2 regions of the Rhizobium sp. PRIMUS64 genome follow, and region 2 is predicted to be linked to the other one. Evidence: riboswitches for the same ligand, from Rfam matches in the RefSeq annotation. Region 2 holds a riboswitch; the other holds the start of a gene.
What was found. Region 2 has a riboswitch for S-adenosylmethionine ahead of metA (homoserine O-succinyltransferase). Riboswitches for the same ligand answer to the same signal wherever they lie in the genome.
Positions count from the first base shown of each region.

Region 1: another riboswitch for S-adenosylmethionine. It lies ahead of MOV76_RS35820 (O-succinylhomoserine sulfhydrylase); the one in region 2 lies ahead of metA (homoserine O-succinyltransferase).

Region 1 covers NZ_JALBGX010000182.1:166-8,157, reverse strand. The annotation lists gene MOV76_RS35845 (GcrA family cell cycle regulator) at 1-6, opposite strand, end outside; gene MOV76_RS35840 (aspartate aminotransferase family protein) at 426-1,625, shown strand; gene argF (ornithine carbamoyltransferase) at 1,666-2,580, shown strand; gene MOV76_RS35830 (Hsp33 family molecular chaperone) at 2,671-3,663, shown strand; gene apaG (Co2+/Mg2+ efflux protein ApaG) at 3,692-4,084, opposite strand; gene MOV76_RS35820 (O-succinylhomoserine sulfhydrylase) at 4,327-5,511, opposite strand; SAM riboswitch at 5,554-5,632, opposite strand; gene MOV76_RS35815 (2'-deoxycytidine 5'-triphosphate deaminase) at 5,706-6,800, shown strand; tRNA gene MOV76_RS35810 (tRNA-Gly) at 6,860-6,933, shown strand; gene MOV76_RS35805 (hypothetical protein) at 6,960-7,238, opposite strand; gene MOV76_RS35800 (VOC family protein) at 7,660-7,992, shown strand, end outside.
Region 2 covers NZ_JALBGX010000057.1:10,073-18,064, reverse strand. The annotation lists gene nagA (N-acetylglucosamine-6-phosphate deacetylase) at 1-774, opposite strand, end outside; gene MOV76_RS21560 (SIS domain-containing protein) at 774-1,805, opposite strand; gene MOV76_RS21555 (GntR family transcriptional regulator) at 1,802-2,575, opposite strand; gene MOV76_RS21550 (aldose epimerase family protein) at 2,739-3,761, opposite strand; gene metA (homoserine O-succinyltransferase) at 3,988-4,911, opposite strand; SAM riboswitch at 4,959-5,036, opposite strand; gene MOV76_RS21540 (ABC transporter ATP-binding protein/permease) at 5,149-7,038, shown strand; gene MOV76_RS21535 (hypothetical protein) at 7,110-7,739, opposite strand; gene MOV76_RS21530 (ABC-F family ATP-binding cassette domain-containing protein) at 7,860-7,992, opposite strand, start outside.

The sequences.
Region 1 (7,992 bases), on a different contig from region 2:
GTTCATGCCCTGTCTCCACCTTTTGCGTTGGTGATGGCAGAATCCCTCACCGTTGTCCCGGGAGCTCCGAAACAAGAAACGCTTGATCAATTTTGGTGACTAGTTCCGCCGCATGCAGTCTAGTAATTGATCTTTAACCTAGTGTGAGGCTGACTCCGTGACAAGAGTCGCATGAATCCGGATGAATCGAATTCGTAGTTTTCCCCAACTTGCTGCCTCTGCGTGGCATTTCTGCAATAATGCCTGTTGAAGACTGAAAATGCCGCTGTACACCCTTGCTGCATACGCTAAGGGCGCAGTTTTGTTGACATTGCAGCGCGAAAAGGAAATAGTGCCCCTCGCCGCCGCAAGGCGGCATTTTTGATTTTTCGGGCCTGGTTTCCTTAGCCGGAGTCATTGCCCGGCAACTTGATGGAGATCGCGCCATGGCTGAAGCCGCGCCGCTTTATGACACCTATTCTCGTGCCCCGCTGCGGTTCGAGCGAGGCGAGGGCGTGTGGCTGATCACCGAAAGCGGCGAGCGATATCTCGATTTCGGCGCTGGCGTTGCCGTCACGTCAGTCGGCCACAGCAATCCGCATGTCGTGGGCGCACTGAAGGAGCAGGCCGACAAGGTCTGGCACCTGTCGAACATCTATGAGATCCCCGGTCAGGAACGTCTGGCAAAACGGCTGACGGACGCCACCTTCGCCGACAAGGTGTTCTTCACCAATTCGGGTGCCGAGGCGCTCGAATGCGCGATCAAGACGGCGCGCCGCTATCAGTTTTCCAAGGGCCATCCCGAGCGCTTCCATATCATCACCTTCGAAGGCGCCTTCCACGGACGGACGCTGGCGACGATCGCTGCCGGCGGCCAAGAGAAATATCTCGAAGGCTTCGGCCCCAAGGCGCCGGGTTTCGATCAGGTGGCTTTCGGCGACATCGAAGCGGTCCGCGCCGCGATCACCGATGCCACGGCTGGAATTCTCATCGAGCCGGTGCAGGGCGAGGGCGGTGTCCGTCCTGCCACCACCGAGTTCATGAAGGCGCTCCGCCAGCTCTGCGACGACAACGGCCTGCTGTTGATCCTCGACGAGGTCCAGACCGGCATCGGCCGCACCGGCAAGCTCTTCGCCCATGAATGGGCGGGCGTGACCCCCGACATCATGGCTGTCGCCAAGGGCATCGGCGGCGGTTTCCCGCTCGGCGCCTGCCTTGCCACATCAGAGGCCGCCTCCGGCATGAAGGCCGGCACGCATGGCTCGACCTATGGCGGCAATCCGCTCGCCATGGCCGTCGGCAGCGCCGTGCTCGACATCATCCTTGCCGATGGCTTCCTCCAGCATGTGCGCGACGTCGCACTGGTCTTCCGCCAGGGCCTCGCCTCACTGAAGGATCGTTATCCCGATGTGATCGAAGATATCAGAGGCGAGGGGCTGTTGCTCGGCGTCAAGGCTGCCGTTCCCTCAGCCGAACTGCTGCAGGCGATCCGCGCCGCCCATCTGCTCGGCGTGCCCGCCGGCGACAATGTCATCCGCCTTCTTCCGCCCCTCGTGGTCACCGCCGAGGAAGCCCGCGAGGGCCTTGCCCGCATCGAGCGCGCCGCCGAGAGCATTCGCGCCTCCAAGGTCAAGAAGACGGCTTGACGAGATTGCCGCCTTCGGGCGCAGCACAGGTAAGAAGACTATGGCTCCTAAACATTTCCTCGATCTTTCGGCGGTCACATCAGCCGATCTCAGAACCATCATGAACGATGCGCTCGCCCGCAAGCAGGCCTTCAAGGCCGGCAAGGGCGACAAGCCGCTCGCCGGCAAGATGCTGGCGATGATCTTCGAGAAGCCGTCGACGCGCACCCGCGTCTCCTTCGACGTCGGCATGCGCCAGCTCGGCGGCGAAACGCTGTTCCTGTCCGGCACCGAGATGCAGCTCGGCCGCGCCGAGACGATCGGCGACACCGCCAAGGTGCTGTCGCGCTATGTCGATGCGATCATGATCCGCACCACCGAACATTCGCGGCTGGTCGAGCTTGCCGAGCATGCGACCGTGCCTGTGATCAATGCGCTGACGGATGACACCCATCCTTGCCAGATCATGGCCGACATCATGACCTTCGAAGAGCACCGCGGCCCGATCAAGGGCAAGACCATCGCCTGGACCGGCGACGGCAACAATGTGCTGCATTCGCTGGTCGAGGGGGCCGCGCGTTTCGGCTACCGCATGAACATGGCCGTACCCCTTGGCTCCGAGCCCAAGGATCACTATCTGAACTGGGCCCGCAATGAGGGCGCCGAAATCATGCTCTGCCATGATGCCGACCGTGCGGTCGCCGGCGTCGATTGCGTGGTGACCGATACCTGGGTCTCCATGAATCAGGAACATCGGGCCCGGGGTCACAATGTCTTCCAGCCTTATCAGGTCAACGCGGCCTTGATGGCCAAAGCCGGCAATGATGCATTGTTCATGCATTGCCTGCCCGCCCATCGCGGTGAGGAAGTGACGGACGAAGTGATCGACGGTCCGCAATCTGTGGTCTTCGATGAGGCGGAAAACCGTCTTCATGCGCAGAAGTCGATTCTTGCTTGGTGCCTGGGCGCGATCTGAACCATAATCGGACGTCGCGAGTCACAAACTCGCGACCGCGTGAGCGAAGGGCACGCTGGCCCATCGCTCTGAAAACTAGGAGTGAAAGCCATGGCAGAAGCTGCAGCCGCCCTCGGCCAGTTTGATTTCGCCGGCGATGACCATGTCGTCCCCTTCCAGGTGGAGGGGCTGGATGTGCGCGGTCGCGCCGTCCAGCTCGGCCCGATGCTCGATGCGATCCTCGAGCGCCATCATTATCCCGCACCCGTTGCCCGGCTGCTTGCCGAAGTCGTCGTGCTGACGGTGCTGCTCGGCACCTCGCTGAAGTTCGACGGCAAGTTCACGGTGCAGACCAAGGGCGATGGCCCGGTCGATCTCCTCGTCGCCGATTTCTCGACGCCGGAAAATGTCCGCGCCTATGCCCGTTTCGATCAGGCGCTGCTCAATAAGGCGATCGAGTCTGGTGAAACCGAGCCGGAGCAATTGCTCGGCAAGGGCGTGCTCGCCTTCACCATCGACCAGGGCAAGTTCAGCCAGCCTTACCAGGGCATCGTCGCGCTCGACGGCACTACGCTGGAAGAAATTGCCGGCGTCTATTTCCGCCAGTCGGAGCAGATCCCGACGCGCGTCCGCCTTGCCGCGGCCGAACTCTTCGATCGTGACGATGCGGGCAAGCCGCGCCATCGCTGGCGGGCAGGCGGCCTCGTCGCCCAGTTCCTGCCGGAAGCGCCGGAGCGCATGCGCCAGCCGGATCTCCACGGCGGCGACGGCGACACCGGCAACCGCCCGCATGGCGAGGACGATGCCTGGGTCGAAGCCCGTTCGCTGGTCGAGACCATCGACGCCGATGAACTCACCGATCCGCTTGTCGGTACCGAGCGGCTGCTGTTTCGCCTGTTCCACGAGCGCGGCGTGCGCGTCTATGAACCGCGCGCAGTCTTTGATCGCTGCAGCTGCTCGCGCGACAAGATCAAGGGTGTGCTGAAGGGCTTTTCGGCCGAAGAGATCGAAGCCAGCCAGGAAAACGGCGAAATCGCCGTCACCTGCGAATTCTGCTCGACCACCTACCGCTTCGAGCCGGCCGAGCTTCAGCCGGCCGAATAGTTCTGAAAAGAGGCGGTGCGCTATCGCCTCAGTTAAGCACGCGCAGCAGCCCGGGGGAATCCAGCGAGAAGGCGGGGATGTCGACATCGAACATCTCGCCTTCATCCGTTTCCATTTGGTAATGGCCGAACATCAGCCCTGAGGGCGTGTCGAGCGGGCAGCCGGAGGAGTATTCGTAGGTGTCGCCGGGGCTGAGCCGCGGCTGCTCGCCGACGACGCCGGGGCCCGTGACCTCGTCCACCTGTCCATTCTGATCGGTGATGTTCCAGTAACGGTTGACCAGGCGAACGGCGATGCCGGAATTGTTGCTGATGACAATCCGGTAACCCCAGACATAGCGATCGTCGTCCGGATCGGATTGCTCCTCCAGATAGAACGGTTCGACTATAACTTCGATGTCTCTTGTGAGGGCGCGATACATGCCTTGCACCTTAGTCAAGATATGTTACCCGTATCTTATAAGAGGCCCTGTCCGTCAAGAAACGGAACAATTATCATCGCTGAAACGGCTGTGATCCGAAGGGTTTTCGATCGTTAAGCCTAATTGTCAGTGTTAATTCCGGTTCGGAACGCCGCGGCGGGCAAACTTGTTCCCCCGGCCTCACCTTGTGAGGTCCGGCACGGCCGAACCCCAAATGAGGTCCGGCCGCGTTTATCCCTAGATCAGGCCGAAACCCTGGCAAGCGCCCGCGCGAAATCCTCGATCAGGTCGTCGGTATCCTCGATGCCGGCCGAAAGGCGGACCGTACCAGGCGAGATGCCGAGTTCGGCGCGCGCCTCTTCCGTCAGGTTCTTGTGCGTCGTCGTCGCCGGATGGGTGATCAGGCTCTTGCTGTCGCCGAGATTGTTGGAGATTTTGACGATCTCAAGCGCGTTCTGCAGCGCGAAGGCCGCATCCTTGCCGCCCTTCAGCTCGAAGGCGACCAGCGTCGAGCCGCCAGTCATCTGCTTGGCGATGATATCGGCCTGCGGATGGTCCTTGCGGCCGGGATAGATCACCTTGGCGACCTTGCCTTGCTCGGCCAGGAAATCGGCGATCTTTGCCGCATTCTCGGTCTGCTGGCGCACGCGCAGCGGCAGCGTCTCGATGCCCTTCAACAGCGTCCAGGCGTTGAACGGCGACATTGCCGGGCCGGTATGGCGGAAATAATCGTGCAGGTTCTCGTCGATCCATTCCTTGTCGGAAAGCACGACGCCGCCGAGGCAGCGGCCCTGGCCGTCAATATGCTTGGTGGCGGAATAAACGACGATATGGGCGCCGAGCTCCAGGGGCTTCTGGAAGAGCGGTGTCGCAAAGACGTTGTCGACGACGACCTTGGCGCCGATCTGGTTGGCGAGCTTGGCGACGCCTGCGATATCGATCACTTCGAGCGTCGGGTTGGTCGGGCTTTCCAGGAAGAACACCTTGGTCTTCGCCGTGATCGCCTTTTCCCAGTTCGCAAGATCCCGGCCGTCGATCAGCGTGCAGTCGATGCCGTATTTCGGCGCCAGCGTCTCGACGACCCAGCGGCAGGAGCCGAACAGGGCACGCGCAGCGACGATATGATCGCCGGCCTTCAGCTGGCAGAGGATCGCCGCGGTGACGGCGGCCATGCCGGAAGCGGTGGCGCGGGCGTCTTCGGCGCCTTCGAGCATGCACATGCGCTTTTCGAACATGTCGTTGGTCGGGCTGCCGTAGCGGGCGTAGATGAAGCCCTCGGTCTCGCCCTTGAAGCGGGCTTCGGCCGCCTCCGACGTCTCGTAGACGAAGCCTTGCGTGAGATAGATTGCCTCGGACGTCTCGCCATATTGCGAACGCAGCGTGCCACCGTGGACGAGTTGGGTTGCCGGGCGCCAGGTCTTGCTCATGCCATCACCTTCACATAACAAAAAAACCGGTCGCAAAAGCAGACCGGTTTCAACCCGGTCTTTTTAGCCACTTGTTTAACGTGGCTGCAAGCCGACCGGCCAAATCACCACGGGATAATTCTGCAATACTGCTGTTAGCTGCTTGCGTCAATTCCCCGAGTTTGGTTTTGTCGGCGGCAAATGATGGATGAGGCATGATGGCTCGTGAAACGGGAATTCTGGCGGATCGCGCGATCTCCGCGCTGTTCGAAACGGAGCGTCTGATCTCCGAACGGGAGCTGGACCGCGACCAGATCCAGCCGGCAAGCCTCGACCTGCGCTTGGGCGCCAAGGCGTTTCGCGTGCGCGCCAGCTTCATGCCCGGCCCCTCGCATCTGGTGTCCGACAAGCTCGACCGGCTGAGCCTGCATGTGATCGATCTCTCCGAGGGGGCGGTGCTCGAAACCGGCTGCGTCTACATCGTGCCGCTGATGGAGAGCTTAGCGCTGCCGGCAGACATGTCGGCCTCGGCCAATCCGAAGAGCTCGACCGGGCGCCTCGATATCTTCACCCGCGTCATTACCGATTACGCCCAGGAGTTCGACAAGATCCCGGCCGGCTATTCCGGCCCGCTCTATCTCGAAATCAGCCCGCGCACCTTCCCGATCGTCGTGCGCCGCGGCTCGCGCCTGTCGCAGATCCGTTTCCGCGTTGGTCAGGCGCTGCTCGGCGAGCCGGAACTGTTGAAGCTGCATGAAAGCGAGACGCTGGTCGCCAGCAAGCTGCCCAACGTTTCCGGCGGCGGCATCGCGCTGTCGATCGACCTCGCCGGAGACAAGGAGGGCCTGATCGGCTATCGCGGCAAACATCACACCGCCGTCGTCGATGTCGATAAGAAGGCCCAGCACGACATCTATGATTTCTGGGAACCGCTCTATAGCCGCGGCCGCAACGAGTTGATCCTCGATCCCGACGAGTTTTATATCCTCGTCTCGCGCGAGGCCGTGCACGTGCCGCCGGATTATGCCGCCGAGATGACCCCCTTCGATCCGCTGGTCGGCGAATTCCGCGTCCATTATGCCGGCTTCTTCGATCCGGGCTTCGGCCACGCGCCGGCTGGCGGCCGCGGCAGCCGCGCCGTGCTCGAAGTCCGCAGCCACGAGGTGCCCTTCATCCTCGAAGACGGCCAGATTGTCGGCCGCCTCGTTTACGAGCATATGCAGGAAAAGCCCGCCAGCCTTTACGGCTCCGGCCTCGGCTCCAACTATCAGGCCCAGGGCCTCAAGCTCTCGAAGCACTTCCGCATCTGAGCCCTCCCGGCGGCCGCGACTTGACAGCGGCCCCCATCTGTTGGAAATCTCGCATCAACGCGGGTGTAGCTCAATGGTAGAGCAGCAGCTTCCCAAGCTGAATACGAGGGTTCGATTCCCTTCACCCGCTCCAGCTCCCGCAAACTATACCTGATGCGCCTAATCCCCGAAAAACCGGATCGGCTTGTACCGACGATGCGCGATGATCAGGCTTCTGTCGGGCTGGATGATGTAGGTTTCCTCCACCTGCTGGCCGTACTGGTCAATGAAATCATGCGGAAAGGCGGACCCTACCGGTGATTTGGTGAGTTTGGTGCGCGGTTGGCCACTATAGGTGATGCTTCCCGGTATGGGTTCGAGGCCTGGGCCGCCATAGGTGACGGTGCTGCATCCGGCGAGAACGAGCGTGCCGATGAGGCCGATGATTGCAGGTTTCATGTCCATCCCTCCCAAATGCCGTGAATGACATCACTCTACGCCTCGCCGGAGAGAGCTGACGACACGAAAGCCCATGCCGCTCTTCAATCCTTTGGGAAGCATCGCCGGGGACGTCGTGATCGAGCGGCCGGACGCCACCTCCACCTCTTGATATTAGGGTGATAATCCCGTTCCTCCAGATGCACCGACGCATCCATTGCCGAAACCGGTGCCGTCTGCTAGATCGGCATCGTCGAAAAAGGCAGGATCGGTTGAGGTAAGCCCGGTTCCTTCCGCTGGAGCGTTAAGCGCTCCGGCGAAGCTCTGCTCCGTGCCATGGCACGAGAACCCGCGACGTGATCCGCATGAAGATGCGGGATCCCGGCGGCGTGCGGAGACGGCAAAAAGGCAGTCCCGGGATTTTTTTCGAACGGAGACTGTCATGCGCCTGAACCATCTCGATTTCCACGTTCCCGATATTGCTGCCACGGCGGATTTCTTGATCCGTCATTTCGGCCTGAGACTTAAGGATATGCGCGGTCAGAACGGCCTCGCGATCCTGGAAGACGATGCCGGCCTCGAAATTGTCCTCAGCCACGCCATCGCCAAGTTCGGCACCGCCGATCAGGTGGAGATCGGGCGCCAGACCTATCACATCGGCTTCATTTTGCCCGAAAGGGCGGATGTCGATGCGGTCCATGCCGGGCTTGCGGCTGCTGGTGCTGATCTGTCTGGCCCGCCGGTCGCCATGCGCGGCGGCTGGCTGTTTTATTGC
Region 2 (7,992 bases):
CGTGCGCAAGGCCTTCGGATCGACGTGATGGCCATCGGCGATGATGCCGCACCAGGTCGAGGGATGATCGATCGCCGCGCCGACGAGACCAGGCGCACGGTGTCCCAGCTGGCTCATGGCGTTGAAGAGATGCGTGACGCCCCGCGCGCCGGCATCGAAACGCTCTTCCGCCGCCTCGCTCGAACAATCGGAATGGCCGATGCTGATGGTGACACCGGCTTCCGCAAGCTCGCGCACCTGGGCAACCGTCACCTGCTCGGCCGCCATTGTGACGAGCAGAGTGCCGATCGCCTCGCGTGCCTGGATGAAGGCCTTGACGTCGCGGTCCTCCACCGGTCGCATCAGTTCGGCCAGATGCGCACCCTTCCTCGCAGGCGCCAGATGCGGACCTTCGAGATGCAGACCGGCAACGCCGCGGTTCGCCTTGACAGCCTCCTTGGCCGCCTCGATGGCGGCAATGGACGCTTCTGATGTATCGGTAATCAGTGTCGGCAGCAGCGACGTCGTGCCATAGGGCCGGTGCCCGCCGGCGATAATGTCCATCGAGGCGGCGGAAGGCTCGTCGTTCAGCATCCGCCCGGCGCCGCCATTGACCTGCGCATCGATGAAGCCGGCCGACAGAATACCGCCCGCAAGCGTCACCACCTCGCCGTCCGGCAGATCATCTCTGGCGACGATCGCTTCGACGCGGCCATCGGCAACGATGAGCGCCTTGTCGTCATGGAAGCGCTCGCCGTCGAAGATGCGGGCGCCGAGGAAGATCTTGCGGACCATCAGACCGTCTCCGTCACCTTGAGCAGGTTCGCCGGCTTGTCGGGATCAAAGCCCTTGCGGCGCGTCACCGACTCGATCAGCCGGTAATAGACGAGCAGCGACACCAGCGGATCGACGAGGCCGTTGCCCGTTGTCGGCACGCGCAGATGGACACCGGAAAGCGGCTGCGCCGAGAAGCCGACAGTGGTGGCGCCGAGCTTCTGCAGGCGCTCCAGCGCCTGGACATTGTTGGCGAAGGCCGCATCGTCGGGTGCGAAGGCGACGATCGGGAAGCCCGGCTGCACCAGGCGCATGGGGCCGTGCATCAGTTCCGCCAGCGAGAAGGCCTCGGCATGCAGGCCGGAGGTTTCCTTGGCCTTCAGCGCCGCTTCGAGTGCGATCGCAAAGGCCGGGCCGCGGCCGGCGGTATAGAGCGAGGTCGCATTGAACAGCACCTCCTCGGCTGCCGCCGTGTCGATCCCGGCGGTCGCCGACAGCGCCTGCGGCAGCTTGTCGAGCGCGGCCTGCAGGTCGGACGCGCCGCCGATCGCAGCCGTCACACCGGCAAGGGCGGCGACCGAGGCTATGAAGGATTTCGTCGCCGCGACGCTCTTTTCCGCGCCGGCATTGAGGCCGAGAACGATATCGGCCTGTTTCGCAAGCGGGCTGTCGGTGACGTTGACGACGGCGATCGTCGTCGCTCCGCCCTTCTTCGCCGCATCCTGCAACGCGACGATATCGGGGCTGGCACCCGACTGCGAGACGGTGAAATGGACGCCGCCCTTCAGATGCAGCGCCGCACCGTAGACGGAAGCGATCGACGGACCGACCGAGGCGACCGGAACGCCGCAGGTAATCTCGAAAAGATATTTGAAAAAGGTGGCGGCGTGGTCCGAGGAGCCGCGCGCCGCCGTCGTCACCACGCTCGGGCGGGCGGACGAAAACAGCCGGGCAATCTCGGCAAAGACCGGTTTTTCCTTTTCGAGAAGCGTGGCCACCACCTCTGGCGATTGGCCGGCTTCTTGCAGCATCAGTGACTGGTTGTCATTCATAGGTCATCTCCGATTCTCAATTCGGCTACGAAATCATAGGCATCGCCGCGATAATGCGAGCGGGTGTATTCGACGACGCGCTGGTCTTCCAGGCGCGAGACGCGTTCGATCAGGAGCGCCGGCGCGCCTGATTTGACGTTCAGGATTGCGGCGGAGGACGGGTCGAGCGTGACCGCCGTCAGCCGCTGCAGCGCGCGCACGGGCCTGTGGCCGCTGGCCGTCAGCGCATCGTAGAGCGATCCCTCGCCGCCGGCATCGTGCCCGAGGAACTTGATCGGCACCACGGCGCGTTCAATCGCCAGCGGCAGGCCGTCGGCAAGGCGCAAGCGGTCGAGTCTCAGCACCGGCTCGTCGCCGCCGAGGCCGAGCAGGAAGGATTCCTCCGGCGACGGCGTATTGACCGCCCGCGACAATATCCGTGCGGCCGGCAGACGCCCGCGTGAACGCATGTCGGCGGAGAAGGAGGAAAGCCGCCAGAGCGACTGTTCCATCCGCTCCACTCTGCTCGACACGAAAGTACCGCTTCCGTGGCGCGATTCCAATGCGCCGGACGCCATCAGATCGCGATAGGCGGTGCGCACGGTCACACGGCCGAGCTTCAGAGCTTCGGCAAGGTCGCGCTCGCCCGGGAGTGCGGTGCCGGGCTTCAGCAGCCCTTCCTGAATGAGGCCGGTCAGCGTCTGCGCCAGCCGCTTGTAGAGCGGCCCGGTCAATGCCTCGTCACGCAGGCCGCGGCTATTCAATTCCGCTATCAGACTGGTTCTATCCATGGACGCGCAATAGAACCTATATAGGACCAATCGGCAAGACAGAATCGAGTGCCGAAAGAAAAAACCCTCGCCGGCGGGCCGGCGAGGGTTTTCATAGCGACCAAATCTGACAACCGTGCGTCGACAGCGCCCCGCGTTAGAAACGCGCGGCGCTGGAGGACGCTCAGTTCTTGGTGAAGATATAATCCGTCTCCTGGCGCAGCACTTCGCCGGGGCGCAGAACCGCATTCGGAAAACCCTGGTGATTGATGGCATCCGGCCAGACCTGCGTCTCCAGGCAGAAGCCGGCGAATGGACCGTATTTGCGCCCGCCGATGCCGGGAGCCCCGGTATCGAGCTTGAAGCCGGCATAGAACTGGACGCCTGGCTCGGTGCTGCGCACTTCCAGCGACACACCGGAATAAAGGCTGCGGGCGAGCGCAACGGTTCGTTTGGCGGTGCGCTCGGCGGACAGGCAGAAATTATGGTCGTAGAACACCTGTTCGCTGCCGACGAAACGCTTCATCGGCGCCATCTCGCGGAAATCGAATTCGGTGCCCTCGACGGAACGGATCTCGCCGGTCGGCACCTGCTTCTCATCGGTCGGCAGATAATGATCGGCGGCAATCATGATATCGTGGCCAAGCGCATCGTCGCGACCGTCGAGATTGAAATAGGCGTGCTGGCAGACATTGGCGAGCGTCGGCTGGTCGCTGGTCGATTCGTAGGTGATCGACAGTTCACCGTTGCCATGCACCCAGAAAGTCGCCTGGATGGTGCAATTGCCGGGATAGCCGGCGCGGCCATCGGGATCGACGATCTTCAGCACCACGCGGTCGACGTCATGCTCGACGATCGTCCAGTTGCGTTTGGCGATATTGTCGCTGCCGCCATGCAGATGCGTCACGCCGTTTTCATTCAGTTCGAGCTGATAGTCCTTGTCGTCAAGCGTAAACCTGCCGCCGCCGACGCGGTTGGCGCAGCGGCCGGGTGTCGCGCCGAAATAGGATGAATAGAGGGGGTAGCTGTCGAAATCGTCGAAGCCGAGCTGCAGCGGCGCGTCATGTCCCTCGAGGCGCAAATCCTGGATGACTGCGCCCCAGCTTATGATCTTGGCCGTCAGCCCACCGCCCTTGATCACGACGCGATAGACGGTTTCGCCCGCCTTCGTCTGCCCGAAAACGTCCCGCTCCAACTTATCCGACATGATCGACCGTCCATTCTATCTCTGATGCGAATTCCTCAATTCGGAATCGATTTGAGGAATTTGCAGCGATTCAAACTGTGCATTGCACGTCCGATGAAGACGCGCGGTGTGGTAGGGTTCGGGACAGGAACCTGCCCGCATTTGCTTCATTCCGCAACCGGCGGATCAGAAAGAAAATGCCGCAGCAGTGAGGCGGCGGCACCGGCTCGGGGCGCGATCGGCAAGGTCAGAGGTCCGTGCCGATCTCTTCCACATCAAAGGGCGTCGTCTGGTAGATTTCGTTGATCCAGTTGCCGAACAGGAGATGCGCATGGCTGCGCCAGCGGTTCTGCGGCGCAAGCGCCGGATCGTTATGCGGGAAGTAATTGTGCGGCATCTTGATCGGCACGCCGGCATCGACGTCGCGAAAATACTCGTCGGAAAGCGAGGTGGAATCATATTCGACATGGTTGAACATGTAGAGCCGCCGGCCCTTCTTCTCGTGCACGAGACACACGCCCATCTCGGGTGATTCCATCAGGATCTCCAGGTTTTCGGACTTCTCGATATCGGCGCGGCGCACTTCGGTCCAGCGCGACACCGGCACTTCGAAATTGTCGGAAAAGCCGTTGAGATAGATCGACGAAGGCTTCAGGTTGCGGTGGCGGTAAACCCCGAAGGCCTTCTCTTTGAGCTCGTATTTCGGAACGCCGTGGAAATGATAGATCGCCGCCATCGCGCCCCAGCAGACGTTCATCGTCGAATGGACATTCGTTTCCGTCCAGTCGAGAATCTGCTGCATCTCCGCCCAATAGGTGACGTCCTCATAGGGCAAGAGCTCGATCGGCGCCCCGGTGATGATGAAGCCGTCGAACTTGCGGTGTTTTACCTCCTCCCAGGTCTGGTAGAAGGCAAGCAGATGATCTTCTGACGTATTCTTCGCCTTGTGGCCGCCGATACGGATGAGCGACAGTTCCACCTGCAGCGGCGAGGCGCCGACGAGACGCGCCATCTGCAATTCGGTCTTGATCTTGTTCGGCATGAGGTTGAGCAGCCCGATCTGCAACGGTCGGATATCCTGACGGATCGCCAACGTCTCGGTCATCACCCGCACACCTTCCTGAACCAGGGTTTCGAAGGCGGGCAGCGTATCGGGGATCTTGATGGGCATTGCGGTCACTCGATCAAAAACAAAAACCGGCGGCGAAAAAAATCGCTACCGGTCCGCACGCGGCCCTTTAGCGATTTTTTTAACGTGGCTGCAAGCCGGCCGGCCAAATCACCACGGAGCGCTTTAATTAGACCCAGTCGGGTCGCGAATCAACTGTCGACTGCAGTCAAGTGACCTCTGCCGCATCATCACAGTTTAATGAATGATAGAATCTGTTGATAGACCCGTAACGCCACCATGTTATTTATAGGGGCATGGGCGATTTGGAAAAGCGTAATGGCAGATAAGATTGAGGGGAGGCCGGGCATCCGGAGGCAGGATAGGGTAGGGTATGATTTCAGCCTGACATATCGCCTCGGCGTCATGTTCTCAGCATTCTGGAATTCGGAAGTGCGTGGCAGGGTGCTGTTTCTGGCGACCGTGCTGATCCTCGTTATCCTGGCGACGTCCTACGGCCAGGTCATATTGAACGAGTGGAATGCGCCCTTCTATGACTCGCTGGAGCGCCGCGACCTCGGCGAATTCTTCCACCAACTCGAAATCTTCGCGATGATCGCCGGCACGCTGCTGCTGCTCAACGTGCTGCAGGCCTGGCTGAACCAGATGACGGCGCTCTATATGCGTGAAGGCCTGTCACGCGATCTCGTCGACCAGTGGCTGAAGCGCAAGCGGGCACTGCGGCTTGCCTCCAGCGGCCTGATCGGCGTCAATCCGGACCAGCGTCTGCACGAGGATTCCCGCAACCTTGCCGAAAGCACGACAGGGCTCGTTCTCGGCCTGCTGCAGTCGACCATCCTCCTGGTGAGCTTCATCGGCGTGCTCTGGGAGCTTTCGAGCGGCTTCATCTTCCGCATCAGCGGCCACAGCTTCTCCATTCCGGGCTACATGGTCTGGGCGGCGATTTTCTATGCCGCTTCCGCCTCGGTGCTGAGCCAGGTCGTCGGCCGCAAGCTGGTCAAGCTCAATGCCGACCGTTTTTCGAAAGAAGCCGAGCTTCGCTTCACGCTGATGCATGCCAATGAGAACATGCCGGCGATCACCGTTGCCCGCGGCGAGGAGAACGAGCGCCGACGTATCAACACCGACATCAGCTCGGTACTGACAGTCGTCAAGCGGCTCGCCATGGCCAATACCAATCTCACCTGGGTTTCGGCCGGCTACGGCTGGCTGGTAATCGTCATCCCGATCATCGTTGCCGCCCCAGCTTATTTCTCCGGCGGCCTCACCCTCGGCCAGCTGATGATGTCGGTCGGCGCCTTCAACCAGGTCAACACGGCGCTGCGCTGGTATGTCTCCAATTTCGGCCCGATCGCCGAGTGGCGCGCCACGCTGATGCGCGTCACCGATTTCCGCCAGGCGCTGCTCGACATGGACGAGGACTTCGACCTGAAGGACAGCATCGCCTATGAAAACGCCGCGCCCGACACACTGACGTTGAAGGATGTGGTGATCGTCGCCAAAGTCGGCGAAGATATCGAGGAATGCGGCGGTTTCCGACTGCGTGAAACCAATGTCGTGATCAAGGCCGGCGAAAGGATCATGATCAACGGCGATCACAGCGTCAACCGCAAGCTGCTGTTCCAGGCGATGGCCGGCCTCTGGCCGTGCGGTAGTGGCACGATGGGCCTGCCGCCAATCGACGACATGCTCTTCGTTCCGCAGGTTGCTTATGTTCCCGGCGGCACGCTGCGCGAGGCGCTGGCCTTTCCCGAACGTCCCGAAGCCTACGAGAAAGCCGCCGTCGAGGCGGCCCTCGACAAGGTTGGCCTGCATTCGCTGATCGCAAGGCTCGATACCCGCGCCCGCTGGGACAAGCTGCTCGAAGGCGACCAGCAGAAAGCGATCGGATTTGCCCGCCTCCTGCTCGTGCGCCCGCGCTGGATCATCTTCGACGAAGTGCTGGAAGGCATGGAGCCGGAACTGCAGGAAACAATGGCCAACCTGCTCGTCTCCATGCCCGAAAGCGGCATGATCTATATCGGCCGCTCCGAGGCCTATCTCGAGGCGCTGAAGCCGCGCGTGCTGCATCTGCAAGCGCTGCCGTCAATTTCCGAGGAGCCGCCTGTCGCCCAGACCGGCGCCAGCGCCAGTGCGGGCGCTGCCGCCGTGCCCGCGCCGGCGCTTTAATACATGCCGCCCAAAAGTGTGGAGCTGTTTTGGGATGACGGCCTGCATAAGGTAAGGATTTGAGCCGCTGGTCACATCGGCGGCGTGATGCCGTTGAGGCCGACGGCGATCTGGCTGGCCGAGATGCTGCCGTCCGCCGCCTTTTCGCCGGTGACGACGACGCCGGCGCCGGGCTTCAGATCATCCTTGGTCGCAGGCGCCAACGTCACGATCGGCGTGCCATCGGCAATCGCGATCGTCTTTTCCTTGCCCTGATAAGTCAGCGTGATCGTGTGGCCGTCCACGGATTTGACGGCGTTGCTGACGGTCGCATTGGTCATCTGGCTGTTCGGCTGCGCATCCCAGGGACGGTTGCCCTCGCCGGTTCCCTTCATCGACGCCGGAAAGATCAGCACCTCGATCGCCCCGTCCGGGCCCGTGCCCTTCGGAAGTGAAGCGACGCCGACGAAATCGCCGGGCTTGATATCCTCGACCGAGGCTTTCTTGATGCCGCCGACCTTCCAGCCGGATTTCAGCGCGATCGTCGCATCGCTGCCCTCGCGCGTCTTGACGACGAGCGTATCGCCGCTGAGGCTTTCGATGGCGCCGCGAACACGAATGCGCTGGGCATCCTGCGCCTGCGCGGCTTGCGACAGGGCAAGGGTCACGAGGCTACCGGCGACAAACGCCGTGAAAATTCCGGAATAGGGCTTGCGAGACATCTGACTTTTCCTTGTCGCCATTGCGATCGGCAATATCCCCGGCTGCCGGACGGCACCTTATGCCGCAGGACGACACACTGACGAATCAAGGAAAAGTGAGCCTTCAGCCTCGAGAAAATCTCAGCCTTCCAGCTCTTCCCGCAGCATTTCGAGCTCCAGCCACTCCTCTTCCATCTTTGTCAGGCCGGCGCGCAGTTTTTCCATCTCGCTGGCAAGTCGGTTGAAGGCGGCAGGATCGCGCGTGAAAAGATTG